2 regions of the Streptomyces sp. LS-MS-L19 genome follow, and region 2 is predicted to be linked to the other one. Evidence: predicted binding sites of a transcription regulator. Region 2 holds the regulator's gene; the other holds the start of a gene.
The links. The regulator HrcA, encoded in region 2, represses chaperone genes, less so after heat shock. The targets are predictions, from matches to a motif close to TTNGCACTCNGNNNNNCNGAGTGCNAA.
Positions count from the first base shown of each region.

Region 1: the regulator HrcA is predicted to act here: its motif matches at 7,822-7,848, upstream of groL (chaperonin GroEL).

Region 1 covers NZ_JBYCLL010000001.1:4,625,384-4,640,104, forward strand. Annotated here, with positions in the region: gene AC2XR2_RS20565 (dihydrofolate reductase family protein) at 1-630, opposite strand, end outside; gene AC2XR2_RS20570 (class I SAM-dependent methyltransferase) at 680-1,351, opposite strand; gene AC2XR2_RS20575 (hypothetical protein) at 1,436-2,005, shown strand; gene AC2XR2_RS20580 (carboxylesterase/lipase family protein) at 2,012-3,538, opposite strand; gene AC2XR2_RS20585 (metallophosphoesterase family protein) at 3,614-4,477, opposite strand; gene AC2XR2_RS20590 (NADH:flavin oxidoreductase) at 4,574-5,707, opposite strand; gene groL (chaperonin GroEL) at 6,072-7,694, opposite strand; gene AC2XR2_RS20600 (cold-shock protein) at 8,042-8,248, opposite strand; gene AC2XR2_RS20605 (MoaD/ThiS family protein) at 8,692-8,967, opposite strand; gene thrC (threonine synthase) at 8,964-10,244, opposite strand; SAM riboswitch class I at 10,262-10,417, opposite strand; gene AC2XR2_RS20615 (glucosyl-3-phosphoglycerate synthase) at 10,564-11,508, shown strand; gene AC2XR2_RS20620 (alpha,alpha-trehalose-phosphate synthase (UDP-forming)) at 11,617-13,011, shown strand; gene otsB (trehalose-phosphatase) at 13,008-13,829, shown strand; gene AC2XR2_RS20630 (DUF3263 domain-containing protein) at 14,018-14,251, opposite strand; gene AC2XR2_RS20635 (ABC transporter substrate-binding protein) at 14,287-14,721, opposite strand, start outside.
Region 2 covers NZ_JBYCLL010000001.1:3,255,252-3,269,972, reverse strand. Annotated here, with positions in the region: gene AC2XR2_RS14445 (MBL fold metallo-hydrolase) at 1-606, opposite strand, end outside; gene hrcA (heat-inducible transcriptional repressor HrcA) at 760-1,776, shown strand; gene dnaJ (molecular chaperone DnaJ) at 1,777-2,916, shown strand; gene AC2XR2_RS14430 (nitronate monooxygenase) at 2,970-4,046, shown strand; gene AC2XR2_RS14425 (16S rRNA (uracil(1498)-N(3))-methyltransferase) at 4,043-4,792, shown strand; gene AC2XR2_RS14420 (VOC family protein) at 4,810-5,202, shown strand; gene AC2XR2_RS14415 (hypothetical protein) at 5,300-5,830, shown strand; gene AC2XR2_RS14410 (S41 family peptidase) at 5,876-9,091, shown strand; gene AC2XR2_RS14405 (histidine triad nucleotide-binding protein) at 9,123-9,476, shown strand; gene AC2XR2_RS14400 (ribonuclease Z) at 9,483-10,388, shown strand; gene AC2XR2_RS14395 (adenosine deaminase) at 10,409-11,398, shown strand; gene AC2XR2_RS14390 (MFS transporter) at 11,470-12,660, opposite strand; gene AC2XR2_RS14385 (IclR family transcriptional regulator) at 12,848-13,630, opposite strand; gene AC2XR2_RS14380 (5-dehydro-4-deoxyglucarate dehydratase) at 13,746-14,684, shown strand; gene AC2XR2_RS14375 (glucarate dehydratase family protein) at 14,681-14,721, shown strand, end outside.

The sequences.
Region 1 (14,721 bases), 1.4 Mb from region 2:
CACCAGCACGGCGTGGGTGACCTTCGACGAGCCGACCAGCTCGGCGACCCGGTAGCCGTCGATCCCGTCGCCCAGGTTGTCGAGCAGCCGCTCCCCGCGCCCGATGAGCAGCGGCGCGATCACCAGGTGGAGCTCGTCGATGAGCCCGGCGCGCAGGTACTGCCGGATGGTGGCCGCTCCCCCGCCGATCCGGACGTCCTTGCCGTCCGCGGCCTCGAAGGCGCGGGCGAGGACCGTCTCCGGCGGTTCGTCGGTGAAGTGGAAGGTGGTCCCGCCGGCCATCTCCAGGGCCGGGCGCGGGTGGTGGGTGTGGACGAAGACGTCGTGGTGGTATGGCGGGTTGTCGCCCCACCAGCCCTGCCAGGACTCGTCCTCCCAGGGCCCGCGCTGGGGCCCGAACATGTTCCGCCCCATGATCGTGGCGCCGATGTTCTCGTCACCGCGGACGAAGTACTCGACATCGGTGCCGCCCTTCCCGGCGGCGAGGTCCTCCGTCGCGCCGATGAACCAGCTGTGCAGCTCGTCCCCCCAGCCGACACCGTCCCCGAAGGGGGCGTCCAGCCGCTGGTTGGGTCCGGCCATGAAGCCGTCCAGCGAGACCGTCACGTTGTGCACACGAACCTTGGGCATGATCGCCGCCTCTCGTAAGGGGTCGTCCGTCCTCTCACCTGTGCGTCGTTCAGACCCTGACGGATTCGACATCCGGGCGCACTTTTTCCCAGACGAGTGTGTAGCGCCAGAAGAGCCGACGCCGGAGCCGGGCTCCTGGGAGCACTCGGTGGACCTCCCGGACCAGCTCGGTGTACGGGACGTCCGGTTGCCGGGTCACGGCGGTCATCGCGAGAGGAGGTGCCGCGGCCCTGCGGCCCCGGTTCCTGACCCAGCCGAACAGCGGGTTGAGCAGGACCGAGACCAGCCCGAGCAGCTGCTGCACCCGGGTGTCCTCCTCGGCACACCCGACCACCACCAGGGTCCCTCCGGGGGCGAGCTGCCGCCGGAAGTGGGCGAGCGTCTCGGCCAGGGGGAGGTGGTGGAGGACGGCGACGCAGGTGATGACGTCGTAGGGACCACCTCGGGCATACGACGTCCCGTCCGCGACGGCGTAGGTGACGGGGAGGCCCGCCGCGGTCGACTCCCTTGCCGCACCGATGATCCGCCCGTCGCTGTCGATGCCGTGCACCTGGCTCGCGCGGGTGGCCAGCAGCCGGACGAGATCCCCGGAACCGCAGCCGACGTCGAGAACACGGCCGAAGCGCGGGGGCAGCTGCCGCATGATCCACGGGTGGTAGTGGGCGTTGTGCGACCAGGGGTAGGCGTCGTTCAGACGGGCGAGGGCGTCCAGGAGGGGCATGGGCTCATTTCAGCAGGGCACGCGGTGAGCCCGCCGGGGTCTCGCTGGATACCGAAATCCTCGAAGAGTGCGCAGACTGGCACCATGAACCACGCCCAGCTCACCGCCCTAGGCCGTGCCCTGCGTCTTCTCGGCGAGGAGGGAGACGCGCTCACCGCGGACACCCCGGACGCCAAGCTGCACGAGGTGAAGGCCGATCTCAAGCGGGCCCTGGACCTCCTGGAGGACAGCGTCACCGCCGCCGCCCCCACCACCCGCTGCGCCGAGCACCCGAACGGCCCGGTCGACGAGAACGCCCCCGACCTGTGCCTGCTGTGCGAGACCCGGCGCCGGGCGGCCCGGCGCGCCGAGATCAACGGGCCCTACGCCCGCCCGCGGACCGCCGGTCCCACGCCCTCCCGGTACGGGGTGCGCGAGGACCGGCCCCAGCCCCAGCAGCGGTGGCTGCCGGAGCAGTGGACCGGCCAGGAGTGGCAGCTGTGCGGGACGCCGAGGCGGGACCGCCAGGAGGCGGAGCTCTACCTCGCCGCGCAGCGCCGGGGGCCGCGCGCGGCGATGGCGTACCGGCTCGTCCACGAGTTCACCGACTACGAGGTGCTGCGGGTGTGGGGCACCCCGGTGAAGGTGGACATCGAGCCGCTCGGCAACCTCTAGCCCCGGCTACTTGAGCAGCGGGAGCGCGGCGAAGTCGTACGCCTCCCACAGCCGCCGCGAGACCTCCTCCGGGTAGGGCCGTACCGCCGGCTCCACGTCCAGGACCTGCGTCAGCCGGCCGCTCGACGCCTCGTACGCCGGCCAGCCCGGGTCCCCGCCGCGTGCGAACGCCGTCCACGCCGACTGGAAGCGGGCGGTCAGTGCCTTCGCCTCGGGCGGTACCCCGGCCCCCATGAAGAGGAGGCCGCCGAGGTCGGCCTCGTACGTCCCGAACAACAGCGGGATGTCCAGCCCGTGGCACGCGCCCAGCGCGCCGCCCAACGCCGGTGCGGGCCAGGTCAGTTCGTAGACGTGGGCCCGGCCACCGCCCATGACCTGCGCCTCCGCCAGCCGCTGGGACGGCATGTTGAACAGCCAGTCCGTCTGGACGCGTTCGTAGAGTTCGGTCGGTGAGGCGTCCGGGAAGGCCGCCCGGTAGGCGCGCTCCCCGTCCGGGCCGGGTGCGAACATCCGCAGCGCCGCGGCCGCCTGCTCCTCGGTGATCTTGCCGAGCCGCTCGGCCATGGCGAGGAAGAGCCGGTACTCGTCCCGGTTGTGCCCGACGAGCAGCTCCACGTCCCGCCCCGCGCCCGCCGCCAGCGCCTCCCACGGCGTGCACGGCAGCACCTCGCCGTCGACGACCGGGGAGAAGGGGGTGACGGTGGGGGCGACCTGCCCCCAGCGGTCGTCGTACTCCCGCATCCGCAGGCTCAACCGCTCGCCGGCCGCCGGGAGTTCGAGCGGATCCACCTCCGCCAGCGCGGCGGCCGTCGGCGCGGCCCCGGCCTCCTTGCCGATCTCCGCCGCGATGTCCCGGGCGAGCTCGGCGGAGAAGTACGTACCGGGCACGCTCTGCGCGATCGCCCGCCCGAACAGCCCCCGCGCGCTCGGCATCGCCAGCAGGGAGGCCACCGACCCCGCACCCGCCGACTCCCCGAACACCGTGACCTGGCGCGGGTCCCCGCCGAACGCCGCGATGTTGTCCCGCACCCACTCCAGTGCGGCGACCTGGTCCAGCAGCCCCCGGTTCGCGGGCGCCCCCTCCAGCAGGGCGAACCCCTCCACGCCCACGCGGTAGTTGAGGGTGACGACGACCACGTCACCGGCGCGCGCGAGGTGCTGGGCGTCGTAACCGGGGCTGCCCGCGTGACCCAGCTTGTAGGCGCCGCCGTAGATCCACACCATCACCGGGCGGCGGGCCGCCGGGGCCGGGCCGGGCGTCCAGACGTTGACGGTCAGCCAGTCGTCCCCGGTGGGTGCGTCCAGTACGGCCGTACGGCCCTGGAAGCCCGACTCCTGCGGGGGCGGCGGCCCGAACGCATACGCCTCCCGGACCCCCTCCCAGCTCTTCGCGGGCCGCGGCGCCTGGAACCGGGCCTCGCCGACCGGCGGTTCGGCGAAGGGGATGCCCCGGAAGACCGCCAGTCCGTCCTCGGCCCGCCCGCGCACGGCACCGGCCGCCGTACGTACCTCGAGATCCTCGGCTGACGTCATCGTCGAACTCCTCACGGGTCGGGGCTGCTTCACCTCACTTCAGCCCACACCTCTTGCGTGAGTCAACCAAGTCGGTCAGGGTCCGTGCTCCTCCACGACCGCCCGGGTGCGCTCCTCGTCCAGCTGGTACACGGTCTCGTGCGCCCGCGGGTCCCGCGCGTGGAAGGTGTGGAACATCGGGCTCGCCGGGCCGCCCAGCTCGACCAGCGAGGCGGAGGCGCCCCGCACCGCGCGCTCGGTGCCGTAGGGCGTCGTCAGGTCGATCCGGTTGACCACCCCAGGCGTCACCCACACCGGCACCGACCCCAGCATCCCGAAGAGCTGGAGGTGGTAGTGCCCGGTCAGGACGACCCGTACGTCACTCCCCCGGATCGCCGCCGCCAGCTCCTCGGCGTCGAGCAGTCCGAAGACCGGCTGGGTGACGGACAGGCCGAGGCTGATCGGCGGGTGATGGAAGGCGAGGACCGTGCCGTGCTCGGCCGGGGTGCGCAACACCTCGCGCAACCAGTCCAGTTGGGCCGTGCCGATCCGGCCGTACACCTTGCCCGGCACGAGTGAGTCGAGGGTGACGAACCGGTAGCCGCCGACCGCGCTCACCGCGGCCCGCTCCGCCGCGCCGGTCTCCAGCACGGCCTCGGGCTCGGCATGCCCGCTGCCCAGCACCTTGCCGAAGGCCTCGCGCTCGTCGTGGTTGCCGGTGGTGTAGAAGACGGGCGCTTGCAGGGGCCGGGCGAACTCCCCGACGAGTTCCCGCACCGCCGCGTACGCCTCGACATCCCCCGCGTCGGCGATGTCCCCGGTGACGACGATCGCGTCGACGTCCCGCAGGTGCCGCAGCTCGGCGAGCATCAGCCGCAGGGAGTCGGTGGCGTTGACGCCGTTCCGGTTGGGGGCGTCGGTGCGCTCCACATGGGTGTCCGAGAGCTGCACGATCCGCATGTCACGCCACGGTAGCGGGAGTCGGGGACCACGTCAGCGGGGAGGACGACCCCGGGAAAGGCCGCCCTCCACCGACCCACGGCGAACCGGAAGCCGTCAGCTCAGCGACTTCAGCGCCGCCGCGTCGTACGGCTGGAGCTCGTCGAAGCGCCCCGCGAGCACCTTCGCCGCCCACTGCGGGTCCTGAAGCAGCGCCCGCCCGACGGCGACCATGTCGTACTCCTCTCGCTCCAGCGCGTCGAGCAGGTCCTCGATCCCCTTGACCGGCGACCCCTCGCCCATGAACCCGCGGATGAAGTCCCCGTCGAGCCCGACCGACCCGACCGTGATCGTCGTCTTCCCGGTCAGCTTCTTCGTCCAGCCGGCCAGGTTGAGGTCGGACCCGTCGAACTCCGGCAGCCAGTAGCGGCGGGTGGAGGCGTGGAAGGCGTCCACACCGGCGGCGGCCAGCGGCGTGAGGATCGCCTCCAGCTCCTCCGGCGTCTCGGCGAGCCGCGCCTGGTACGCCTCCTGCTTCCACTGCGAGTACCGGAAGACGATCGGGAACTCGGCCGACACCGTCTCCCGTACGGCCGCCACGATCTCCGCCGCGAACTTCGTACGGGCGACCGGGTCACCGCCGTAGGAGTCGCCCCGCCGGTTGGTGCCCGCCCACAGGAACTGGTCGAGGAGGTAGCCGTGGGCGCCGTGCAGCTCCACACCGTCGAAGCCGATGCGCTCCGCGGCCGCCGCGGCCTGCGCGAACGCGCCGATGACGTCGTCGAGGTCGCGCTGGGTCATCGCCTTGCCGGTGGGCTCGTCGGCGCCGATCCGCAGGCCCGAGGGGCCGACGGCGGGGGCGTCGGCGTAGGGCGGCTGGCCCTGCTCACGCACCATGCCGATGTGCCACAGCTGCGGGACGATGGTGCCGCCCGCCGCGTGCACCTGCTCGGCGACCTTCGCCCAGCCGGCCAGCTGCTCCTCGCCGTGGAACCGCGGGATGCGGTCGCTCTGCCCGGCCGACTCGTGGCCGACGTAGGTGCCCTCGGTGACGATCAGGCCGACTCCGGCGGCCGCGCGGCGCGCGTAGTACGACGCCACGTCCTCGCCCGGGACGCCGCCCGGGGAGAAGGCACGGGTCATGGGCGCCATCGCGATGCGGTTCGGGACGGTCAGGCCGTTGATGTGGGCCGGGCGGGAGAGGATCTCGGCGGCGCGGGAGGCGGCCGGGGTGGTGGCGGGGGCGGTCACGTGGGGGTACTCCTTGGTATGTGCATGCGCATAGACAAGTCCCCAACATCAACAGTCACGGGCGGCACCGCATTTCCCCTCGGTCCGTGACCCCGCCCACACATGACAGAAGCCCGCCCCACATCTCGTGGGACGGGCTTCTCGCGGAGCGCCGGGCAGGCCTTGCACCTGCATTTCCCCGCAGGAAGCGGGGCGTCTTTCCTTGGACCACCAACGCGTAGTCGACCGACGGGAGTTCACGTCGGGCGGCTCGTGATCAACTATAGCGCAAGAAAAGACCGGAGGCGGCCACCCCCTGTTCCCAGGAAGGGCCGCCCCCGGCAAGGACGTTGATCAACCGTCAGGCCTCACGGCCCGGAGTCGATCAGAAGTCCATGTCACCGCCCGGCATACCGCCACCGGCGGGCGCGGCGGCCTTCTCCGGCTTGTCGGCGATGACGGCCTCGGTGGTGAGGAAGAGCGCGGCGATGGAGGCGGCGTTCTGCAGAGCGGAACGCGTGACCTTCGCCGGGTCGATGATGCCTTCCTTGACCAGGTCGACGTACTCGCCGGTCGCGGCGTTCAGGCCGTGGCCCGGGGTCAGGTTGCGCACCTTCTCCACCACGACACCGCCCTCGAGGCCGGCGTTGACGGCGATCTGCTTCAGCGGGGCCTCCAGGGCGAGCTTGACGGCGGCAGCGCCGGTCGCCTCGTCACCCTCCAGCTCCAGCTTCTCGAAGACACCGGAGGCCTGGAGCAGGGCCACGCCACCACCGGCGACGATGCCCTCCTCGACGGCCGCCTTCGCGTTGCGCACGGCGTCCTCGATGCGGTGCTTGCGCTCCTTGAGCTCGACCTCGGTCGCGGCACCGGCCTTGATGACGGCGACGCCACCGGCGAGCTTGGCCAGGCGCTCCTGGAGCTTCTCGCGGTCGTAGTCCGAGTCGCTGTTCTCGATCTCGGCGCGGATCTGGTTCACGCGGCCGTTGACCTGGTCCGAGGAACCGGCACCGTCGACGATGGTGGTCTCGTCCTTGGTGATGACGACCTTGCGGGCGCGGCCCAGGAGGTCCAGGGTCGCGTTCTCCAGCTTGAGGCCGACCTCCTCGGAGATGACCTCGCCGCCCGTGAGGATGGCGATGTCGCCGAGCATGGCCTTGCGGCGGTCACCGAAGCCCGGGGCCTTGACGGCGACGGACTTGAAGGTGCCGCGGATCTTGTTGACGACCAGGGTCGACAGGGCCTCGCCCTCGACGTCCTCGGCGATGATCAGCAGCGGCTTGCCCGACTGCATGACCTTCTCCAGGAGCGGGAGCAGGTCCTTGACGGAGCCGATCTTGGAGTTGGCGATCAGGATGTACGGGTCGTCGAGCGACGCCTCCATCCGCTCCATGTCGGTGGCGAAGTACGCCGAGATGTAGCCCTTGTCGAAGCGCATACCCTCGGTGAGCTCCAGCTCCAGACCGAAGGTCTGGGACTCCTCGACGGTGATGACGCCTTCCTTGCCGACCTTGTCCATCGCCTCGGCGATGAGCTCGCCGATCTGGGTGTCGGCGGCGGAGATGGAGGCCGTGGAAGCGATCTGCTCCTTGGTCTCGACATCCTTGGCCTGCTCGAGCAGGGCGGCGGAGACGGCCTCGACGGCCTTCTCGATACCGCGCTTGAGGGCCATCGGGTTGGCGCCGGCGGCTACGTTGCGCAGGCCTTCCTTGACGAGGGCCTGGGCGAGCACGGTCGCGGTGGTCGTACCGTCACCGGCGACGTCGTCCGTCTTCTTGGCGACTTCCTTGACCAGCTCGGCGCCGATCTTCTCGTACGGGTCCTCGAGTTCGATCTCCTTGGCGATGGAGACACCATCGTTGGTGATCGTGGGGGCGCCCCACTTCTTCTCGAGGACGACGTTGCGGCCCTTGGGGCCGAGCGTCACCTTGACGGCGTCCGCGAGCTGGTTCATGCCGCGCTCGAGGCCGCGCCGCGCCTCCTCGTCGAACGCGATGATCTTGGCCATGTGAAGTGGTCCCTCCAGGACTGGGGGTGATTCCTTCGGACCGCGCCCGCGCCCGCGACGGACGGCTCGCACACCTCGTGGGTTCCTTCCCCACCCGGCCTGCGGGCCTCACCGACCCGGTCCTTCGTTGTCACTCTCACCTTCAGAGTGCTAACGCCAATGATTAGCACTCGACCCCTGCGAGTGCAAGCGCCTCTCGGGTACTGGCCAGGGCCCGGCGCGGCCCCCGGCGCGCCCCCGACCCCGCCCCCGGACATACCGAAGGGCCCGTACCCATGACTCCCCATGGGGTACGAGCCCTTCGTCGAAGAAAAGAAGAACGACGCTGTTGTTACCCGGCGCGTGCTTCAGCCAGTCGCGAGACGGACCATGTCCGCCTGCGGCCCCTTCTGACCCTGCGAGATCTCGAACTCGACCCGCTGGCCCTCTTCAAGGGTGCGGTAACCGTCCATCTGGATCGCGCTGTAGTGGACGAATACATCCGCACCACCGTCGACCGCGATGAAGCCGTACCCCTTCTCCGCGTTGAACCACTTGACGGTGCCCTGAGCCATGCCTAACTCCCCTATTACTGGCCCTTGCACGGATCCGCACTTCGCGGATCCGGGTCAGACCTCACCCCCCACATGGTTGGGGGCGTGCGCCGGAACGCGTCGACCGCGGCTGAATGTATCTGTCCAACTGCCGTCTGCAACAGGTCAATCGGACGAGAATTCTGGACGGAAGGGGTCCGGAATGTAGTGAGAATTCGCCCGAATTCGGGGCAAGTCGGGCCCCATAAAGGGCGCATAAGGCGCATAAGACGCACACACTTTGGCTACTTCTCATCGCATGTGGAGCGAGAACTCATATGCGTGCGGCAAGGAGAATGCCGCTGGTTCCCCAACTGTACCGCGCTCAACCATAGAGAATTGCCCCCTCCGCTTCTCTCACGGAGGGGGCAATCAGTTGAACACTCGGTCATCACTATTACCGAAGGTAATGACCAGTCATACGGTCACCCGCCGGCGACCGCCGGGATGATCGAGACTCCGGCCCCGTCGGGCGTCGCCGTCTCCAGCCCCTGCTCGAAGCGCACGTCGTCGTCATTCACGTACACATTGACGAACCGCCGCAGCTTGCCCTGGTCGTCGAGAACGCGGGCCGCGATACCGGTGTGGTTCTTCTCCAGATCGGCGATGACCTCGGCGAGGGTCCCACCCTCGGCCTGCACCTCGGCCTGACCGCCGGTGTAGGTGCGCAGGATGGTGGGGATGCGGACGTTGACGCTCATGCGAGGCCAGCCTCTCGGAAAGAGTCGAGGTTCGGACGGATCGTGGCGGTGAGCCCGGTACCGGCCACCGCGTCCAGGGTCTTGAGACCGTCGCCGGTGTTCAGCACCACCGTGGTCTTCGTCGGGTCGAGGACACCGTTCTCGATCAGCTTGCGGGTCACACCCACGGTCACGCCACCGGCGGTCTCCGCGAAGATGCCCTCGGTCCGGGCCAGCAGCTTGATCGCGTCCACGACCTGCTCGTCGTTGACGTCCTCCACCGCACCCCCCGTGCGCCGGGCGATGTCCAGCACATACGGCCCGTCCGCCGGGTTCCCGATCGCCAGCGACTTGGCGATGGTGTTCGGCTTCTGCGGCCGTACGACGTCGTGCCCCGCCTTGTACGCGACGGACACCGGGGAGCACCCCTCCGCCTGCGCGCCGAAGATCTTGTACGGCTTGTCCTCGACGAGCCCGAGCTTGATCAGCTCCTGGAGCCCCTTGTCGATCTTCGTGAGCTGCGAGCCGGAGGCGATCGGCACGACCAGCTGGTCGGGGAGCCGCCAGCCGAGCTGCTCGCAGATCTCGTACGCCAGCGTCTTGGAGCCCTCGGCGTAGTAGGGCCGCAGGTTGACGTTGACGAAGCCCCAGCCCTCGCCGGCCGGGTCGCCGATCAGCTCGGAGCAGAAGCGGTTCACGTCGTCGTAGTTGCCCTCGATGCCGACGAGCTCGCCGCCGTAGATCGCGGCCATGACGACCTTGCCCTGCTCCAGGTCGTGCGGGATGAACACGCACGAGCGCAAGCCGGCGCGGGCCGCGGCGGCACCCACCGCGCCGGCGAGGTTGCCGGTGGAGGAGCAGGACAGGGTGGTGAAGCCGAACGCGCGTGCCGCCTCCAGGGCCTGCGCGACGACGCGGTCCTTGAAGGAGTGCGTCGGGTTGCCGGAGTCGTCCTTCACATACAGTCCGCCGGTGACGCCGAGCTCGCGGGCGAGGTTGTCGGCCTTGACGAGCTGGGTCCAGCCGGGGTTGATGTTGGGCTTGTCCGCCACGTCCGCGGGGACGGGCAGCAGCGGGGCGTAGCGCCAGATGTTGGAAGGTCCCGCCTCGATCTTCTTACGGAGTTCCTCGGTTTCGTAGGCCGAGAAGTCGTACGCGATCTCAAGCGGGCCGAAACACTCCTCGCAGGCGAAGACCGGGCCGAGCGGGACGCGGTGGCCGCACTCGCGGCAGCTCAGTGCCGCGGCGGGACCCAGGTCGACGGAGTTCGTGGTGCTTGCAACAGTCTGCGCAGCCATGGAGGCGAGGCCCTTTCTCCTCATCTTCCTCACGACGCGTTTCGCCGTGAGACGGATTTGGCACCTTCCCTAGCCGGGAGCCTCGCGGAACGATCAACAGTGATCTACGAGAACCGACTGGAGGGTTGCCGGGGCTTCATCGGGCCGTATCCCTCTGCCCCTCTGGATGAGCGGTATGAAGTTGTGGTCGGCGGGCCGTCCAGGACATGCGATGGTCACCCGCGTTGTTCAAGACTGTAACCGACAACCAGGACAGTTGAGATAGTCCGTCCGAACCGCGAGACGGATCACACGGACCACACACGAAGGAGCCGCCTACGTGCTGGAAGAAGTCGAGCGCTGGCTGAGCACCCGCTCCTGGTCGGTGACCGATCGCCCGCTCCACCAGATCATGGCCGCCAAGCAGCGCAGCGGGCAGACGGTCAGTGTCGTGCTGCCGGCGCTGAACGAGGAGGAGACCGTCGGTGACATCGTCGCGGTCATCCGTCACGACCTCATGCAGCAGGTGCCCCTGGTCGACGAGATCGTCGTCGTCGACTCCGGCTCCACCGACCGCACCTCCGAGGTCGCGGCCGCGGCCGGCGCCACCGTCGTGCACCGCGACGAGATACTCCCCCACCTGCCGGCCGTGCCCGGCAAGGGCGAGGTGCTGTGGCGCTCCCTGCTGGTCACCCGCGGGGACATCGTCTGTTTCATCGACGCCGACCTGAAGGAGTTCTCCTCGGACTTCGTCTCCGGCATCGTCGGCCCGCTGCTCACCGATCCCGGGGTCGACCTGGTCAAGGGCATGTACGACCGTCCCCTGGGCGGCGCCGCGGGCCAGGGCGGCCGGGTCACCGAGCTGATGGCGCGCCCGCTGCTGAACATGCACTGGCCGCAGCTGGCCGGGTTCGTCCAGCCGCTGGGCGGCGAGTACGCGGCCCGCCGCAGCCTCCTCGAACAGCTCCCGTTCCCCGTCGGGTACGGCGTGGAGCTGGGCATGCTGGTCGACGCGCTGCACCTGGTGGGCCTGGACGCCCTCGCCCAGGTCGACGTCGGCGTCCGCAAACACCGCCACCAGGACGGCCAGGCCCTGGGCCGCATGTCGGCGGCGATCTACCGCACGGCCCAGCTCAGACTGGCCCGAGGCCACCTGATCCGCCCGTCCCTGACCCAGTTCGAACGAGGCGAGAACGGCTTCGAGCCACGGACGTACTCGGTGGACACGGAGGAACGCCCACCGATGACGGAAATCCCGGAGTACATGAAACGAAGGGCGGCGTAGACCTACCAGGGGCGCGGGGAACTGCGCGCCAAGCCCCCACCGGCCCGCAGCCGACCATGCGCCCACGGGAACGTTTGAGCGGTTGCACCCTGGGCTAGATGTCGAGTCATGGCTCCCTCGCACAACGCCCACGTACTGGTCGCGTCCAATCGAGGCCCCGTCTCGTACGACGCAGGCGCTGACGGCTCGCTGCAAGCGAAGCGCGGCGGCGGCGGCCTGGTCTCCGGCCTCTCGGCCATCGGCCCCGACGCCGGCGCCCTGTGGGTGTGCTCGGCGCTCTCCGACGGCGACCGCGAGGCCGTCCGGCAGGGCGTCGGCGAGGACGGCGTGCGGATGCTCGCGATCCCGGCCGACGTGCACGCGGACGCGTACAACGGCATCGCCAACTCGGTGCTCTGGTTCGTCCACCACCTGCTCTACCAGACCCCGCTGGAGCCGGTCTTCGACGCGGAGTTCCGGCGCCAGTGGGCGTCGTACGAGACGTACAACCGCGCCTTCGCGGAGGCGCTGGCGGAGGAGGCGGCCGAGGGGGCGGCGGTCCTGGTGCAGGACTACCACCTGTGCCTGGTGCCGGGCATGCTCCGCGAGCTCCGTCCCGACCTGCGGATCAGCCACTTCTCGCACACGCCGTGGGCGCCGGTGGACTACTTCCGGATGCTGCCGGACGACATCGCCGAGCAGCTGCTGCGGGGCATGCTCGGCGCCGACCGGCTCGGTTTCCTCACCCGCCGGTGGGCGGACGCGTTCACGGCCTGCTGCGCCGCGGTCGTGGACGGGCTCGGGGACACGCAGGTCGGGGTGCACGGGCTGGGCGCGGACGCGGACTTCCTGCGGGAGCGGTCGCACGCGGCCGATGTCGAGGAACGCATCGTCGGTCTGCGCGAGGAGATCGGCGCGGGCCGGAAGACGATCGTGCGGGTGGACCGCACCGAGCTGTCGAAGAACATCGTGCGCGGGCTGCTGGCCTACCGGCGGCTGCTGGAGTCGCGGCCCGAGTGGCGGGAGCGGGTCGTGCACGTGGCGTTCGCGTACCCGTCCCGGCAGGACCTCGCGGTGTACCGGGACTACACCGCCGAGGTGCAGCGGGTCGCGGACGAGATCAACGACCAGTTCGGCACACCGGGCTGGACGCCGGTCGTGCTGCACGTCAAGGACGACTTCGCGCGCTCGCTCGCCGCGTACCGGCTGGCCGACGTGGCCCTGGTCAACCCGATCCGCGACGGCATGAACCTGGTCGCGAAGGAGGTGCCGGTGGTCTCCGACGAGGGGTGCGCGCTGGTGCTGTCGCGGGAGGCCGGGGCGCACGAGGAGCTGGGCGAGGACGCGATCACGGTCAATCCGTACGACGTGGAGCAGACGGCGACGGCTCTGCACGAGGCCCTGACCCTGCCGGCCCACGACCGCGCCGAAGGCGCGAAGCGGCTGGCCGCGGCGGCCACCGCGCTGCCTCCGGCCCAGTGGTTCCTGGACCAGTTGAACGCGCTGAAGGCACTGGACGCATGAGCCTTCCGACGCCCAGCACCCCCGCCGGCCGCGACGGTCTCCAGGCGCTCCTCTCGCACCCGCGCGGCGCGGTGATCGGGCTCGACTTCGACGGGACGCTCGCACCGATCGTGGCAGATCCGGAGCGGGCGCGGGCGCACCCCGAGGCCGTCCAGGTCCTCGCCGCCCTCGCCCCGAAGGTGGCGTCCGTGGCGGTGATCACGGGCCGCCCGGCCGAGGTCGCGGTGCGCTACGGCGGCTTCGCGGGGGTCGCCGGTCTGGAACACCTCACGGTCCTCGGCCACTACGGCGCGGAGCGCTGGGACGCGGCCACGGGTGAGGTCACGGCACCTGAACCGCACCCTGGGGTGGCGGCGGTCCGCGCCGAACTGCCCGCCCTCCTCGACGGCACCGGCGCCTGGATCGAGGAGAAGGGCGGCCGGGCGGTGGCCGTCCACACCCGCCGGGCCCCCGACCCGCAGGCCGCCTTCGACGCCCTGCGCACCCCGCTCACCGACCTGGCCGTCCGGCACGGCCTGATCGTGGAGCCCGGCCGGCTGGTCCTGGAGCTGCGGCCACCGGGCATGGACAAGGGCGTGGCCCTGCTGACCCACGTCCGCGAGCTGTCCGCCACCTCCGTCCTCTACGGCGGCGACGACCTCGGCGACCTCCCGGCCTTCTCCACCGTCGAAGACCTCCGCACCACCGGCACCCCCGGCCTCCTGGTGTGCAGCGGCAGCGACGAGGTCACGGAACTGCGCAAACGGGCCGACCTGGTGGTCGACGGCCCGGAGGGCGTGGTGGGGTTGCTGCGCGACTTGGCGGACCGACTCGGCTGACCCGTCCCACCACCGGACGGCCGGAGGTCCCGGGGCCGTCCGGCTCGGCGGACGGGGCACCTGCTCGGCCAAGCCTGCTAGGCCGACGCCCGCTCGCTCCGTCGCCTCCGGCAGCGGGCCACCGCACCGGCTCACCCCGGTACCCGTCCGCAAGCCCGGCCCTTCGAGACCCGTGCGGCCGCCGGAGGCTACCGCTCCGAGCGGCGGGCCTCGCGCACCCTCCGCAGCCGGTTCACCGTGACCGGGTCGAAGGCCAGGGCGCGTTCGTCGTCCAGCAGGGCGTTGAGGAGCTGGTAGTAGCGCACCGGCGCCAGGCCCAGCTCCTCGCGTATCGCGCGCTCCTTGGCGCCGGGGCCGGAAAAGCCGCGGCGCTCCAGGGCGAGGACGTCCCGCTCCCTGCGGTCCAGCTCCGGATGCTCCATGCCGGAAACCGTAACCCCCGCCACCGACAGCGCGGCTACTCCGCGTTCTGGGCGGTCAGCTGGAGCTCCCGCAGCACGGCGTCGGGGCTGCCGCCGGGACTCACCGCCGACCCGATCCGCTTCTTCACGGCCGCGCTGACCGACGCCCAGGACGTCTTGCCCACCGGCGGCAGCTCGGAGGCGGGCAGGGCGTCGAGGAAGGGCTTGAGGTCGGCGTCCCGGGAGGCCCGGCTCATCGCCGTGGACGCGGAGTTGGTCACCGGCAGCAGGTCGTACTCCCGTGAGAAGGCGAGCACGTTCTTCTCGCTGTACACGAAGTCGAGGAAGTCCCCCACCTGCTCGGCGTGGCCGTTCTTCTTGAAGGCCATCATCCAGTCGGCGACGCCCATGGAGTTCTTGGTCGGCCCGTCGGCGCCCGGCATGGGCACCATCCCGAACTTCACCCCCTTCGCGGCGGCGGTCTTCATCAG
Region 2 (14,721 bases):
CAGGGCGGCCGGCCAGTGCGGCGGTACGGCGTCCGGGCCCGCCTGCGGTTCGCCCGACTCCTCGACCAGGTCGCCGCAGAAGACCACCTCCGGCGAGCCGGGGACGAGGACCGCGAGATCGTGGGCGGTGTGGCCGGGGCCGACGTTGGCCAGCAGGACCTGACGGCCCTCGCCCAGGTCGAGCGTCCACTCGCCGGAGACGTGATGGCGGGGAGCGACGAGGGCGTCCACCGCCTCGTCGGCGACCGCCGGGTCCAGGCCGTTGCGTACCGCGTCCGCCCGCAGTTCCGCGCGGCCCAGGCGTCCCGCCAGCACCGTCTCCGCGCCCACCGCGCCGAACACCTCCGCCCCCGCGAACGCCGCCGCCCCGAAGACATGGTCGAAGTGGGGGTGGGTCAGCGCGAGATGGGTCACACGGTGGCCGGCGAGTTCCTCGGCCTCGGCGCGCAGCCGGGCGCCCTCCGCGAGACCGGAGCCCGCGTCGACCAACAGGGCCGTGCCCGCGCCGATCACCAGGCCCGCCGTGCAGTCCCAGCCGGGCAGCCGGCACCGCCCCACGCCGGTCGCGACCCGCTCCCACCCGAGCTCTTCCCAAGTCACCGTCATACCGCGACGCTAACGGCAGGAACCCGCCCCGCAGGACCGACCTTGCCCAGGGAGTACCCCACCGCCGTACACTGGCCCGGGGAGCGCTGGCACTCGGACGGACAGAGTGCCAGGCGAGACGCCAAGGGAACGACTTCTGGAGGTGTGCGCGAATTGCTGAGTGAACGCAGGCTTCAGGTGTTGCGCGCCATCGTCCAGGACTACGTCGGCACCGAGGAGCCGGTCGGGTCGAAGGCCCTGACCGAGCGGCACAACCTCGGGGTGTCGCCCGCGACCGTCCGCAATGACATGGCCGCCCTGGAGGACGAGGGGTTCATCGCCCAGCCGCACACCAGTGCCGGGCGGATCCCCACCGACAAGGGCTACCGGCTGTTCGTCGACAAGCTGGCGGGCGTCAAGCCGATGACCGCGCCCGAGCGGCGCGCGATCCAGAACTTCCTCGACGGCGCCGTGGATCTCGACGACGTGGTGGCGCGGACCGTTCGCCTGCTGGCGCAGCTCACACGGCAGGTGGCGGTGGTGCAGTATCCGTCGCTCACCCGCTCGACCGTGCGGCACGTCGAACTGCTCTCGCTCGCGCCCGCCCGTCTGATGCTCGTGCTGATCACGGACACCGGCCGGGTCGAGCAGCGGCTGGTCGACTGCCCGGCGCCCTTCGGGGAGGCCTCGCTCGCCGATCTGCGGGCGCGGCTCAACAGCCGGGTCGCGGGCCGCCGGTTCGCCGATGTGCCGAGGCTGGTCGAGGACCTGCCCGAGGGCTTCGACGTCGAGGATCGGGGTACGGTCGCGACAGTGCTCTCCACTCTCCTGGAGACACTCGTCGAGGAGAACGAGGAGCGGCTGATGATCGGCGGCACCGCCAATCTCACCCGCTTCGGACATGACTTTCCCCTCACCATCCGGCCCGTCCTGGAGGCACTGGAGGAGCAGGTCGTCCTCCTCAAACTCCTTGGCGAGGCCGGGGATTCGGGCATGACCGTCCGTATCGGTCATGAGAACGCCTACGAGGGACTCAACTCCACTTCGGTGGTGTCGGTCGGCTACGGTTCGGGCGGCGAGGCAGTCGCCAAGCTCGGCGTGGTCGGACCGACCCGCATGGATTACCCGGGAACGATGGGAGCGGTACGCGCAGTGGCACGGTACGTCGGACAGATCCTGGCGGAGTCGTAAGTGGCCACGGACTACTACGCCGTTCTCGGCGTGCGCCGCGACGCGTCGCAGGATGAGATCAAGAAGGCGTTCCGCCGGCTCGCGCGCGAGCTGCACCCGGACGTCAACCCGGATCCGAAGACCCAGGAGCGGTTCAAGGAGATCAACGCCGCCTACGAGGTGCTGTCGGACCCGCAGAAGAAGCAGGTCTACGACCTCGGCGGCGACCCGCTCTCGCAGGCCGGCGGCGGTGGCGCGGGCGGCTTCGGCGCCGGTGGGTTCGGGAACTTCTCGGACATCATGGACGCGTTCTTCGGTACGGCCTCGCAGCGGGGTCCGCGCTCGCGGACCCGGCGCGGCCAGGACGCGATGATCCGTCTGGAGATCGAGCTCGACGAGGCGGCCTTCGGCACCACGAAGGACATCCAGGTCGACACGGCGATCGTCTGCACCACCTGTAGCGGTGAGGGTGCCGCGCCGGGGACCTCCGCGCAGACGTGTGACATGTGCCGCGGTCGCGGTGAGGTGTCGCAGGTGACGCGGTCCTTCCTGGGCCAGGTCATGACCTCGCGCCCCTGCCCGCAGTGCCAGGGCTTCGGCACCGTCGTCCCGACCCCGTGCCCGGAGTGCGCGGGCGACGGCCGGGTCCGCTCGCGCCGCACGCTCACCGTGAAGATCCCGGCCGGCGTGGACAACGGCACGCGGATCCAGCTCGCGGGCGAGGGCGAGGTCGGTCCCGGTGGCGGTCCCGCCGGTGACCTCTACGTCGAGATCCACGAGCTGCCGCACGCGATGTTCCAGCGGCGCGGCGACGACCTGCACTGCACGGTCACCATCCCGATGACCGCGGCGTCGCTCGGCACGAAGGTGCCGCTGGAGACGCTGGACGGCCTGGAGGAGGTCGACATCCGGCCCGGCACCCAGTCCGGCCAGTCGATCCCGCTGCACGGCCGGGGTGTCACGCACCTGCGCGGCGGCGGCCGGGGCGACCTCATCGTCCACGTCGAGGTCCAGACCCCGACCAAGCTGGACCCGGAGCAGGAACGCCTGCTGCGCGAGCTGGCCAAGCTGCGCGGCGAGGAACGGCCTACGGGGCAGTTCCAGCCGGGGCAGCAAGGGTTGTTCTCGCGGTTGAAGGACGCGTTCAACGGGCGTACGTGAGTGGTGTGAAGGTCGGATTCGGACTTGTTCGGAGGACGTGACAACATGCCGTCATGTCCTCCGCACTGACCGATCTCTTCCCTCATCCGATCGTGCAGGCCCCCATGGCGGGTGGCGTCTCCGTGCCGCAGCTCGCCGCCGCCGTGTCCGATGCGGGCGGGCTCGGGTTCCTGGCCGCCGGGTACAAGACGGCCGACGGGATGTACCAGGACATCAAGCAGCTGCGCGGGCTCACCCAGCGCCCCTTCGGCGTCAACCTCTTCATGCCGCAGCCCGAGTATGCCGACCCCGCCGCCGTCGAGGTGTACGCCCACCAGCTGGCCGGTGAGGCCGGCTGGTACGACACCGAGCTCGGCGATCCCGACAGCGGACGGGACGACGGCTACGACGCCAAGCTCGCCGTACTCCTCGACAACCCGGTCCCCGTGGCCTCCTTCCACTTCGGCATCCCGAGCGCCGAGGCCCTGGAGTCGCTGCGCCGGGCCGGCACTTTCACCCTGGTCACCGCGACCACCCCGGAAGAGGCCCTCGCCGTCCAGTACGCGGGCGCCGACGCCGTGATCGCGCAGGGCGTGGAGGCCGGCGGTCACCAGGGCACCCACCGGGACATCCCCGAGCAGGACGGCTCCGGGCTCGGACTGCTGTCCCTGGTCGCGCAGATCCGCGAGACCGTGACCATCCCGATCGTCGCCGCCGGCGGCATCATGCGCGGCAGCCAGATCGCCGCCGTCCTCGCCGCGGGCGCGAGCGCGGCCCAGCTCGGCACGGCGTTCCTCGCCACCCACGAGTCCGGCGCCCCCGACGTGCACAAGCAGGCGCTGACCAACCCCCTCTACGTCCGCACCGAGTTGACCCGCGCCTTCTCCGGCCGCCCCGCCCGCGGACTGGTCAACCGCTTCCTGCGCGAGCACGGCCCCTACGCGCCCGCCGCCTACCCCGAGGTCCACCACCTCACCGCGCCGCTGCGCAAGGCCGCCGCCAAGGCCAAGGACCCGCAGGGCATGGCGCTGTGGGCGGGGCAGGGCCACCGCATGGCCCGCGACCTGCCCGCGGGGCAGCTCGTGGAGATACTCGCGGCCGAACTCGCGGACGCCCAGACAGCGTTGTCGGCCAAGGGAGGCCTGCGATGACCGCTCCGGTGTTCGTGGTCGAGCACTTCGACACGGGCGGCGGCGGACAGTACGTCCTCGACGGGCCCGAGGGCCGGCACGCCGTCTCCGTGAAGCGGCTCCAGCCCGGCGAGGAGGTCGTCCTCACCGACGGCGCCGGGCGCTACGCCGTGTGCGAGGTGGTCGCCGCCGAGGGCAAGGACCGGCTGGTCGTCCGGTGGGCCGCCGTCGCCGAGGAGCCGGAGCCCGCCCCCCGGATCACCGTCGTGCAGGCCCTGCCCAAGGGGGACCGCGGTGAACTCGCCGTGGAGACCATGACCGAGGTCGGCGTCGACGCGATCGTGCCGTGGCAGGCGGCCCGTTGCATCACCCAGTGGCGGGGCGACCGGGGTCTGAAGGCGCTCGGCAAGTGGCGGGCCACCGCCCGCGAGGCCGGCAAGCAGTCCCGGCGGGTCCGGTTCCCGGAGGTCGCGGACGCGGCGAGCACCAAGCAGGTTGCCGCACTTCTCGCCAAAGCCGACTTCGCCGCGGTACTGCACTCCGACTTCGAGCGCGGCAGTGAGCCCCTGGCCACCGCCGAACTGCCCGCCGAGGGTGAGATCGTGCTGGTCGTCGGGCCCGAAGGGGGCGTGGCCAAGGACGAGTTGGCGCTCTTCGAGGAGGCCGGGGCGCGGGCCTACGTCCTCGGGCCGACCGTGCTGCGGACCTCCACCGCCGGGACCGCGGCGACCGCCCTGCTCCTCGGCCGCACCGGCCGCTGGTCCTGACCCCTGGGAGAACGCCCGTGGAACTCGCCCAAGTACGCCTGCTCGTCAGCGACTTCGCCGCCTGCTACCGCTTCTACGCCGAGGTCCTCGGCCTCAAGCCCCAGTCGGGGGCGGCGGACGGGCCCTACGAGAAGTTCAGCCCCGCCACCGGTTCGGCCGGCATCGCGCTCCAGGACCGCTCGATGATGGCCGCGGTCCTGGACGAACTGGGCGGCACGGCCACCGGCCACCGCTCCCTGGTCGTGCTCCGCGTCGACGACCTGGACACCTACTGCGAGCAGATCGCCTCCCGCGGCGCCACCCTCCTGCACGGCCCCGCCCCCATGACGGACCGTATGCGCGTAGCCCACCTCAAGGACCCGGAGGGCAACCTGGTGGAGTTGCAGGAGTGGCTGCTGCTGCGCGGCTGACGGTCCTTTCCGTCGGCGCGGGGGCACTCGCAACCGGCGCGCCCAATGACCGTATGCGCCCTACCGCCGGACGGTGCGCAGTGGCAGGCTGCCCTCCATGGTGGCGTTGAGGCGGGACTGGCGTCGGCCGCGCGGGGTGCGAGTGGCGGGTGTGGTCGGGGTGGCCGTGCTGGCCGTGGGCGGGCTCTCCGCCTGTGATCCGACCGGGGTGGTCAGTTCCGCGACCGTGTCGTACACCACTGACCAGTTGGTCACCAAGGAGCTCGACCGGCAGAAGGCCGACGTGAGTTGGCTGACCTGTACGGCCTCGTACGACGGTGGCCGGACGCCGAGTGCCAGTGCGAATGCCGTTGCCACGGTCGACTGCGACGGCAAGACGCGGGACGGCAAGGACATCACCGTCAAGGGGAAGGTGACCCGGACCGTCAGCGGCGCGTGTGTGCGCGGGGACCTGACCGCCACCGTGGGCGGGAAGCAGTGGTTCCGGGTGAGCGGGCTCGGGGACTGCACTGCCACCCCGACCCCGCCCGTCAACAACCCCCGGCAGCCCGGCCCCACGGTCACCGTGACCGTCACGAAGACCATCTGGTGCCAGCGGGACCCGCAGTGCTGGCCCGACGGCAAGTGATCGAAACCCCTGTGCACGGCGACCGCGCGTGCATAGGGTGATCGGGTGACACAGCCTGCGACGTCTGCATATCTCCGGTTTCCGCATCTGCAGGGCGACTTGGTGGCCTTCACCGCCGAGGACGACGTGTGGCTCGCGCCGCTCGACGGCGGGCGCGCCTGGCGGGTCAGCGCGGACAACGTCCCCGTCACCCACCCCCGCATCTCGCCCGACGGAACCACCGTCGCCTGGACCTCCACCCGCGACGGAGCCCCCGAGGTGCACATCGCCCCGGTCGACGGCGGCCCGTCCAAGCGGCTGACCCACTGGGGCAGTTCCCGCACCCAGGTGCGCGGCTGGACCCCCGAGGGCGAGGTTCTCGCGATCACCACCCACGGCCAGGCCAGCCTGCGCCGCAGCTGGGCGCACACCGTCCCGCTCGACGGCGGCCCCGGCACCACCCTGCCCTACGGGCCCGTCGGCCATGTCGCCCACGGCCCCGCGACCGTGCTGCTGTCCGCTCCCATGGGCCGCGAGGCCGCGTGGTGGAAGCGCTACCGGGGCGGTACGGCGGGCAAGCTGTGGATCGACCGCGAGGGCGACGGCGAGTTCGTACGGCTGCACGAGGATTTGGACGGAAACCTTGAGTACCCGGTGTGGGCCGGCGACCGGATCGCCTTCCTCTCCGACCACGAAGGCACCGGCGCCCTCTACTCCTCCCTCGCCGACGGCTCCGACCTGCGCCGCCACACCCCGCTCGACGGCTACTACGCCCGGCACGCCGCCGGAGACGGCACCCGGGTCGTCTACTCCTCCGCCGGTGAGCTGTGGATCCTCGACGACCTCGACGGCGCCGAACCGCGCCGTCTGGAGGTCCGGCTCGGCGGCCAGCGCGCCGACCGGCAGCCGTTCCCGGTCAACGCCGCCCACTGGTTCGGCTCGGCCGCCCCCGACCACACCGGTCGCGGCAGCGCGGTCGCCGTCCGCGGAGCCGTCCACTGGGTCACCCACCGCGCCGGACCGGCCCGCGCCCTCGCCGTCGAACCCGGAGTCCGGGCCCGGCTGCCGCGCACCTTCCGCACGGAGGGCGAGGAGTGGGTGGTGTGGGTGACGGACGCCGAGGGCGACGACGCCCTGGAGTTCGCGCCCGCCACCGGACTCGCCCCCGGCGCCACCCCGCGCCGCCTCGCCGCCGGACAGCTCGGCCGGGTCCTCGGCCTCGCGATGGCCCCCGACGGCAGCCGGGCCGCCGTCGCCGCGCACGACGGCCGCGTCCTGCTCGTCGAACGGGAGACCGGCGAGGTCCGCGAGGTCGACCGCAGCGAGGACGGCGACGTCCGCGGCCTGACCTTCTCGCCCGACTCGGCCTGGCTCGCCTGGTCGCACCCCGGCCCCGGCCCGCTCGCCCAGCTCCGCCTCGCCAACACCACCGACCTCTCGGTCACCGAGGCGACCCCGCTCCGCTTCCAGGACTACGCCCCCGCCTTCACCCTCGACGGCAAGCACCTGGCGTTCCTGTCCAACCGCTCCTTCGACCCGGTCTACGACGAGCACGTCTTCGACCTCGCCTTCGTGGTCGGCGACCGCCCGCACCTGATCACCCTCGCCGCGACCACCCCGTCCCCGTTCGGACCGCAGCGCCACGGCCGCCCCTTCGAGACCCCCGACAAGGACGAGACCCCCGACAGCGAGGGCACCCCGACCACCCGCGTCGACCTGGAGGGCCTCGCCGACCGGATCGTGCCCTTCCCGGTGGAGGCCGGCCGCTACTCCAACCTGCGCGCGGCCAAGGACGGCGTGCTGTGGCTGCGCCACCCCGTCCAGGGCGTCCTCGGCTCCTCCCGGGCCACCCCGGACGACCCCGACCCCAAGACCGACCTCCAGCGCTACGACCTCGCCCAGCAGCGCCTGGAGCACCTCGCCGGCGACGCCGACCACTTCGCCGTCAGCGGCGACGGCAAGCGGGTGCTGCTGTGGACCGACGGCCGCCTGAAGGTCGTACCGAGCGACCGCCGTGCCTCGAACGACGACGACAGCGACACCAACATCAGCGTCGACCTGGGCCGGATCCGCCAGACCGTCGACCCGTCGGCCGAGTGGCGGCAGATGTACGACGAGACCGGCCGCATCATGCGGGACCAGTTCTGGCGGCCCGACATGAGCGGTGTCGACTGGGACGGCGTCCTCGACCGCTACCGCCCTGTCCTGGACCGCCTGGCCACCCACGACGACCTCGTCGACCTCCTGTGGGAGGTGCACGGCGAACTCGGCACCTCGCACGCCTACGTCACCCCGCGCGGCGGGCACGGGCACGGGCTCCGGCAGGGGCTCCTCGGCGCCGACATCTCCCGCCACGAGGACGGTCCGCGGGGATCGGCGCTGTGGCGCATCGACCGCATCCTGCCGACCGAGACCTCCGACCCCCACGCCCGCTCCCCGCTGGCCGCACCCGGTGTCGCGGTCCGTGCCGGGGACGCGATCGTCGCGGTCGGCGGCCACCCGGTCGACCCGGTCACCGGGCCCGGCCCGCTCCTCGTCGGTACGGCCGACAAGCCGGTCGAGCTGACCATCTCCCCGTCCGGCGGCGGCGAACTGCGGCACGCCGTCGTCGTACCGATCGCCGACGAGGAGCCGCTGCGCTACCACGCTTGGGTCGCCGACCGCCGCGCCTACGTCCACGAGAAGTCGGGCGGACGGCTGGGCTACCTGCACGTCCCGGACATGCAGGCCCCGGGCTGGGCCCAGATCCACCGCGACCTGCGGGTGGAGGTGGCCCGCGAGGGCCTCGTGGTGGACGTCCGCGAGAACCGCGGCGGCCACACCTCCCAGCTGGTCGTCGAGAAGCTGGCCCGCAAAATCGTCGGCTGGGCGGTACCGCGCGGGATGCGGCCGTACAGCTACCCGTGGGACGCGCCCAGGGGGCCGGTCGTCGCGGTGGCGAACGAGTTCTCCGGCTCGGACGGTGACATCGTCAACGCGGCGATCAAGGCGCTGGGCATCGGCCCGGTGGTCGGCACCCGCACCTGGGGCGGTGTCATCGGCATCGACAGCCGCTACCGCCTGGTCGACGGCACGCTGATCACCCAGCCGAAGTACGCGTTCTGGCTGGAGGGCTACGAGTGGGGCGTCGAGAACCACGGCGTCGACCCCGACGTGGAGGTGCTGCAACGGCCCCAGGACTACGCGGCGGGCCGGGACGCCCAGCTCGACGAGGCGGTGCGGATCGCTTTGGAGTCCCTGGAGGCCAGTCCTGCGAAGACTCCACCGGCGACGCCTCGTTAAGATGCCTCAGGCCCGCGACGAAAGGAACGACATGGCTGGGGAACCCCAGGACGACTGCCTGTTCTGCAAGATCGTGGCGGGCCAGATCCCGGCGACGATCGTCCGGGAGACCGCGACGACCGTCGCCTTCCGGGACATCAACCCCCAGGCCCCCACCCATGTCCTCGTGATCCCCAAGGCCCACTGGGAGAACGCCGCCGCCCTGGCGACCGGGGCCCCGGAGCTCGCCGCCGACGTGCTGCGCGAGACCCAGGCCGTCGCGGAGGACGAGAAGCTGGAGAGCTACCGGACCGTCTTCAACACCGGCAGCGGCGCGGGCCAGACCGTCTGGCACGCCCACGCCCATGTGATCGGCGGCCGCGGCCTCCAGTGGCCCCCCGGGTGATCCGCCTTGTCCGTACGTGAGTTGGTCGTCCTCGGCACCGCCAGCCAGGTCCCCACCCGGCACCGCAACCACAACGGCTACCTGCTGCGCTGGGACGGCGAGGGACTCCTCTTCGACCCCGGCGAGGGCACCCAGCGCCAGATGCTGCGCGCCGGGGTCGCCGCCCACGACCTGAACCGGATCTGCGTCACCCACTTCCACGGCGACCACTCCCTCGGCCTCGCGGGCGTGATCCAGCGCATCAACCTCGACCGGGTCCCGCACGAGGTCACCGCCCACTACCCCAAGTCCGGACAGCGCTTCTTCGACCGGTTGCGGTACGCGACGGCCTACCGCGAGACGGTCCGGCTGACCGAGGCACCGGTCGCCGAGGACGGGGTGATCGCCCGGACCGGCGGCTACACCCTGGAGGCCCGCAGGCTCTCCCACCCCGTCGAGTCCTACGGCTACCTCCTGACCGAACCCGACGGCCGCCGCATGCTCCCCGACCGGCTCGCCGCGCACGGCATCAAGGGACCCGACGTCGGCCGGATCCAGCGCGAGGGCACGCTGAACGGCGTCTCGCTCGACGACATCAGCGAGGTCCGCCGGGGCCAGCGGTTCGCGTTCGTCATGGACACCCGCCTCTGCGACGGCGTCCACGCCCTCGCGGACGGCGTCGACATGCTCGTCATCGAGTCGACGTTCCTCGACGAGGACGAGCAACTCGCCGTGGAGCACGGTCACCTGACCGCCGGTCAGGCGGCGCGGGTCGCTCGCGATGCCGGCGTACGGCATCTCGTGCTCACCCACTTCAGCCAGCGCTACTCCGACCCGGACGAGTTCGAGCGGCAGGCCCGGGCTGCCGGGTACGAGGGCGAGCTGACCGTGGCCCATGACCTGCTGCGGGTGCCGGTTCCGAAACGGCGATAGAGCAGCCGTACGATGCTTTGATGTCCCTCCCCAAAGCTGAACTGCACCTGCACATCGAAGGCACCCTGGAGCCGGAGCTGGCGTTCGAGCTGGCCGCGCGCAACGGCGTCGAGCTGCCGTACGCCTCCACGGACGAGCTCCGCAAGGCGTACGACTTCGAGGACCTCCAGTCCTTTCTGAACCTGTACTACGAGCTCATGGCCGTCCTGCGCACCGAGCGGGACTTCGAGGACCTGGCGAACGCGTATCTCGCCCGGGCCGCGGCGCAGGGGGTGCGGCACGCGGAGATCTTCTTCGACCCGCAGGCGCATGCCGTGCGGGGTGTGGAGATGGGGACCGTGGTGGAGGGGCTGTGGCGGGCGCTGGGCCGCAGTGCGGAGAACCACGGTGTCACCACCCAGCTGATCATGTGCTTCCTGCGGGACGAGTCCGCGGAGTCGGCGATGGAGACGCTCGAGGCCGCGAAGCCGTATCTCGACCGGATCGTGGGGGTCGGGCTCGACTCCGCCGAGGTGGGGCATCCGCCGGTGAAGTTCCGTGAGGTGTACGAGGCCGCCGCCGCGCTGGGACTGCGGCGGGTGGCTCACGCCGGGGAGGAGGGGCCGCCGGAGTACATCGTCGAGGCGCTGGATGTGCTCGGGGTGGAGCGGGTCGACCACGGGTTGCGGTGTGTGGAGTCGCCGGAGCTGGTGGCTCGTCTGGTGCGGGATCGGGTGCCGCTGACGTTGTGCCCCTTGTCCAACGTGCGGCTTCGGACGGTTGATGTGCTGGGGGATCATCCGTTGCCGGCGATGCTGGATGCGGGGCTTCTGTGCACGGTGAACTCTGATGACCCGGCGTATTTCGGGGGGTACGCGGGGGACAACTTCGAGGCGGTGCGGGTGAAGTTGGGGTTGGGGGAGGAGCGGTTGCGGGAGCTTGCCCGCAACTCCTTCCTCGCGGCCTTCTTGGAGCACGATGAGGAGCTGCGGGCTCGGTATCTTGCGGAAGTTGATGCTTACGAGTTCTGAGGTGCGTTGTCGGGTGCGGGTGCTTCGTGGCTTGTCGCGCAGTTCCCCGCGCCCCTAAAAGCAAAAGGCCCTCAGGCAGCCGTTGCCTTGTCGTAGGCCTGGGTTTCCACCTGGATCTCCACGACCGGGAGTTGCCGCCTGCCCGCGCCCAGCGCCACCGCCGTCATCGGGACCGCGATCAGCAGCAGGCCCGCTGCCAGGACCGTGCCCATCACGGGGAAGCCGGCCTCGGATGCGAGGAGGCTGCCTGTCAGGGGGCCGGCAGCCGTGCCCAGGGATGATGCCGAGCCGACCAGGACCGCCCAGCGGCCTCGGGGGTCAAGGGAGGCGGCCAGGCCTATGACGTACGACAGGACGATCGGGTAGAGGGTGTTCCACGCGATCTCGCCGGTCGCGAAGGTCGTGAGGTCGGTCGCCGAGGCGCTGAGGGTGATGCAGGCGGCGATGAGGACCGTGCCGCCGCCGATGGGGAGGGCGCGGCCGAGGCGGGGGCCCAGCGCGCCCGCGCCGACGACGCCCAGCAGGCCCGCGCCGAGGGCGATCGCGAAGACCGCGCCGACCGTGGCCTCGGAGAGGTGCGCCTGGGTGAGTCCGATGCGGCCGCTGACGCCCCAGAGGGCGTTCTGGGCGAGCGACCAGCAGGGGAGGGTCGCGGCCAGGAGGAGGCCGGCGCGGAGGTGGGGGAGCGGTGCGGTCGCCGTGTCCCGGTTGCGGGCGGGGGCCGTGGCGAGGGGGAGACGGCCCGTCAGGGGCCAGACCAGCAGGGCGGTGAGGGCGATCGCCGCCAGGGGCTGGCCGTGGCCCTGGCCCAGGTGCGGGACGGTCAGGTAGACGGCGCCCGCGAGGGCGGAGACGCCCAGGAGGCCGGCCGTGGTGGTGCGGTGCGGGTCGGGTTGGGCGGCGATGCCGGTGGCGGCCACCGCCGTCGCCGTACCGGATCCGAAGCCGCCGATCAGGGCGCCCGCGACGACGGCCGGGACGGCGTGGGCGAGGGCGGCTCCGCCGTAGCCGAGGACGGCCAGGGTGAGGCCGACGCGGGCCAGGGTGCGGGGGCCGAGACGGTCCACGCGGGCGGCAAGCAGGAAGCCCGCCGCCGCCGAACTCAGCAGCAGGGCACTGCCAACGGCGCCGGCCTCGGTGGCGGTGAGCGGGAGCCCCGAGTCGAGCCTGCCGACGGTGGTCGGGAGGAGGTAGGGGGCGAGGTACCCGGCCGTGAAGAGGGCAATGAGGGGCCAGGGCAGGGTGGAGCGACGGGCGAACACGGGCGTTCCCAGGGCATGCGAAAGCGGCTCAAAAAGAGGGGGGATGGCGCAGGCCGTCGACGGACAGGAACGCGCGAGGAATTTGTATCAAGCACGCGGTTGCGGAAACAGCCCGGGTGGCGTGATCTGGATCACGTTCCGTTTGGGGTGGAAGACGCCGGGTAGAATAGCGCCTTTTCCGGTGCGTCTAGCGCCAGTTCGGGGCGCCTCCCGCGCCCGGTGCCGTCGCCTCGATCTTGCCCCTGATCTCCCGCATCACCGTGACGATCTGCTGTTCGTGCTCCGGCGTCAGACGGGCGACCGGTACCGAGCAGCTGATGGCGTCCTGGGCGGGGGAGTCGTAGCGCAGGCAGAACCCGAAGCCGACGATGCCGGGGACGCCCTCCTCGCGGTCGATCGCGTAACCCCGCGCCCGGACCTCGGCGAGGTCGGCCAGCAGGGACTCGCGGGTGGTGTGGGAGTTCGGGGTGAGTGCCTCGTACGGCCCCTCGGGGAGCCGTTCGTCGGGCCACTCGGCCAGCAGCGCCTTGCCGAGCGCGCCCACGTGCGCGGGCAGCCGACGGCCCACCCTGCTGATCGTCCGTAGGTACTCATGCGACTCCCGCGTCGCCAGGTACGCCACGTCCCGGCCGTCGAGCCGGCCCATGTGGATGGTCTCGCCCAGCGCCTCGGACGCCTCGTCGAGATACGGCCGTACGGCCCGCACGCGCGGGTCGGAGTCCAGGTAGCTGGTGCCGGTGAGCAGGGCGTGGATGCCGATGCCGTAGAGCGAGCCGGTGAGGTCCGTGCGGACCCAGCCGCGCGAGATCAGGGTCTGGAGCAGCGCGTACATCGAACTGCGGGGCACGCCCAGCTCGTCCGCGAGCTCCTGGAGCCGGGCCGGGCGGTCGCCGCGCGCGGCCAGCAGTTCGAGCAGCTCCACCGTGCGGGCCGCCGACTTCACCTCGCGGACGCCACCTGTCTCTGACATGGGCCGATCGTAATCGTCCCGCCAAACCTGATACCGACCCATTGACGAGAACAGTTCGCCTATCTAATCTCCATCCTCATACGTGGATGACATCTACATGGGGAGATGAGCGAGGGTGACCCTCGACCCGGACACGGCCCGACGGCTGCGGGACGGCATGGCGCGCGGTGTGCTGTCGTTCCCGCTCACGAGCTTCCACGACGACGGCACCCTCGACCCGGACGGCTTCCGCGCCCATGTCGCGGCCCGGATCGCCACCGCCCCCGGCGCGGTCTTCCCCGCCTGCGGCACCGGCGAGTTCTTCTCGCTGGACGAGGACGAGTACCGCCAGGTCGTCACCATCACCGTCGAGGAGGCCGGTGGCCGGGTGCCCGTCGTCGCCGGCATCGGCTACGGCTGGGCGCAGGCCGTCCGTTTCGCCCGGATCGCGGAGGACGCGGGCGCGGACGCGCTGCTCGTGCTCCCGCACTACCTCGTCGCCGCCCCGCAGGACGGCCTGGTCGCCCAGCTGGAGCAGATCGCGGCCCGCACCCGGCTGCCGCTCATCGCCTACCAGCGCGGCCAGGTCGCCTTCGGCCTGGACGCGTTCCGCCGGATCGTCCGGATCCCCGGCGTCATCGGGCTCAAGGACGGCCACAGCGACCTCGACCGGCTCCAGCGGCTCACCCTCGCCGCCCCCGAGGACTTCCTGTTCTTCAACGGCGCCGCCACCGCCGAGATCCAGGCCCGCGCCTACGCCACCGTCGGCGTCCCCGCCTACTCCTCGGCCGTCCACGCCTTCGCCCCCGAGATCGCCGACGCCTTCTTCACGGCCCTGCGCGACGGCGACGACGGCACGGTCGACAAGCTGCTGCGCGACTTCTACGTCCCGCTCGTCGAGCTCAGGGACCGGGTGCCCGGGTACGCCGTGTCGCTGGTGAAGGCCGCGGCCCGGCTGCGGGGACACCCGGTGGGTCCGGTGCGCGCGCCGCTCACCGATCCGACGGCCGCCGATCTCGCGGATCTCCGGCAGCTGCTGACCATCGGCCTCGACCTCGTAGGAGCCGCGCTGTGACCCCCACTGCCACGCCCACTGCCACCCCTGCCGCGGA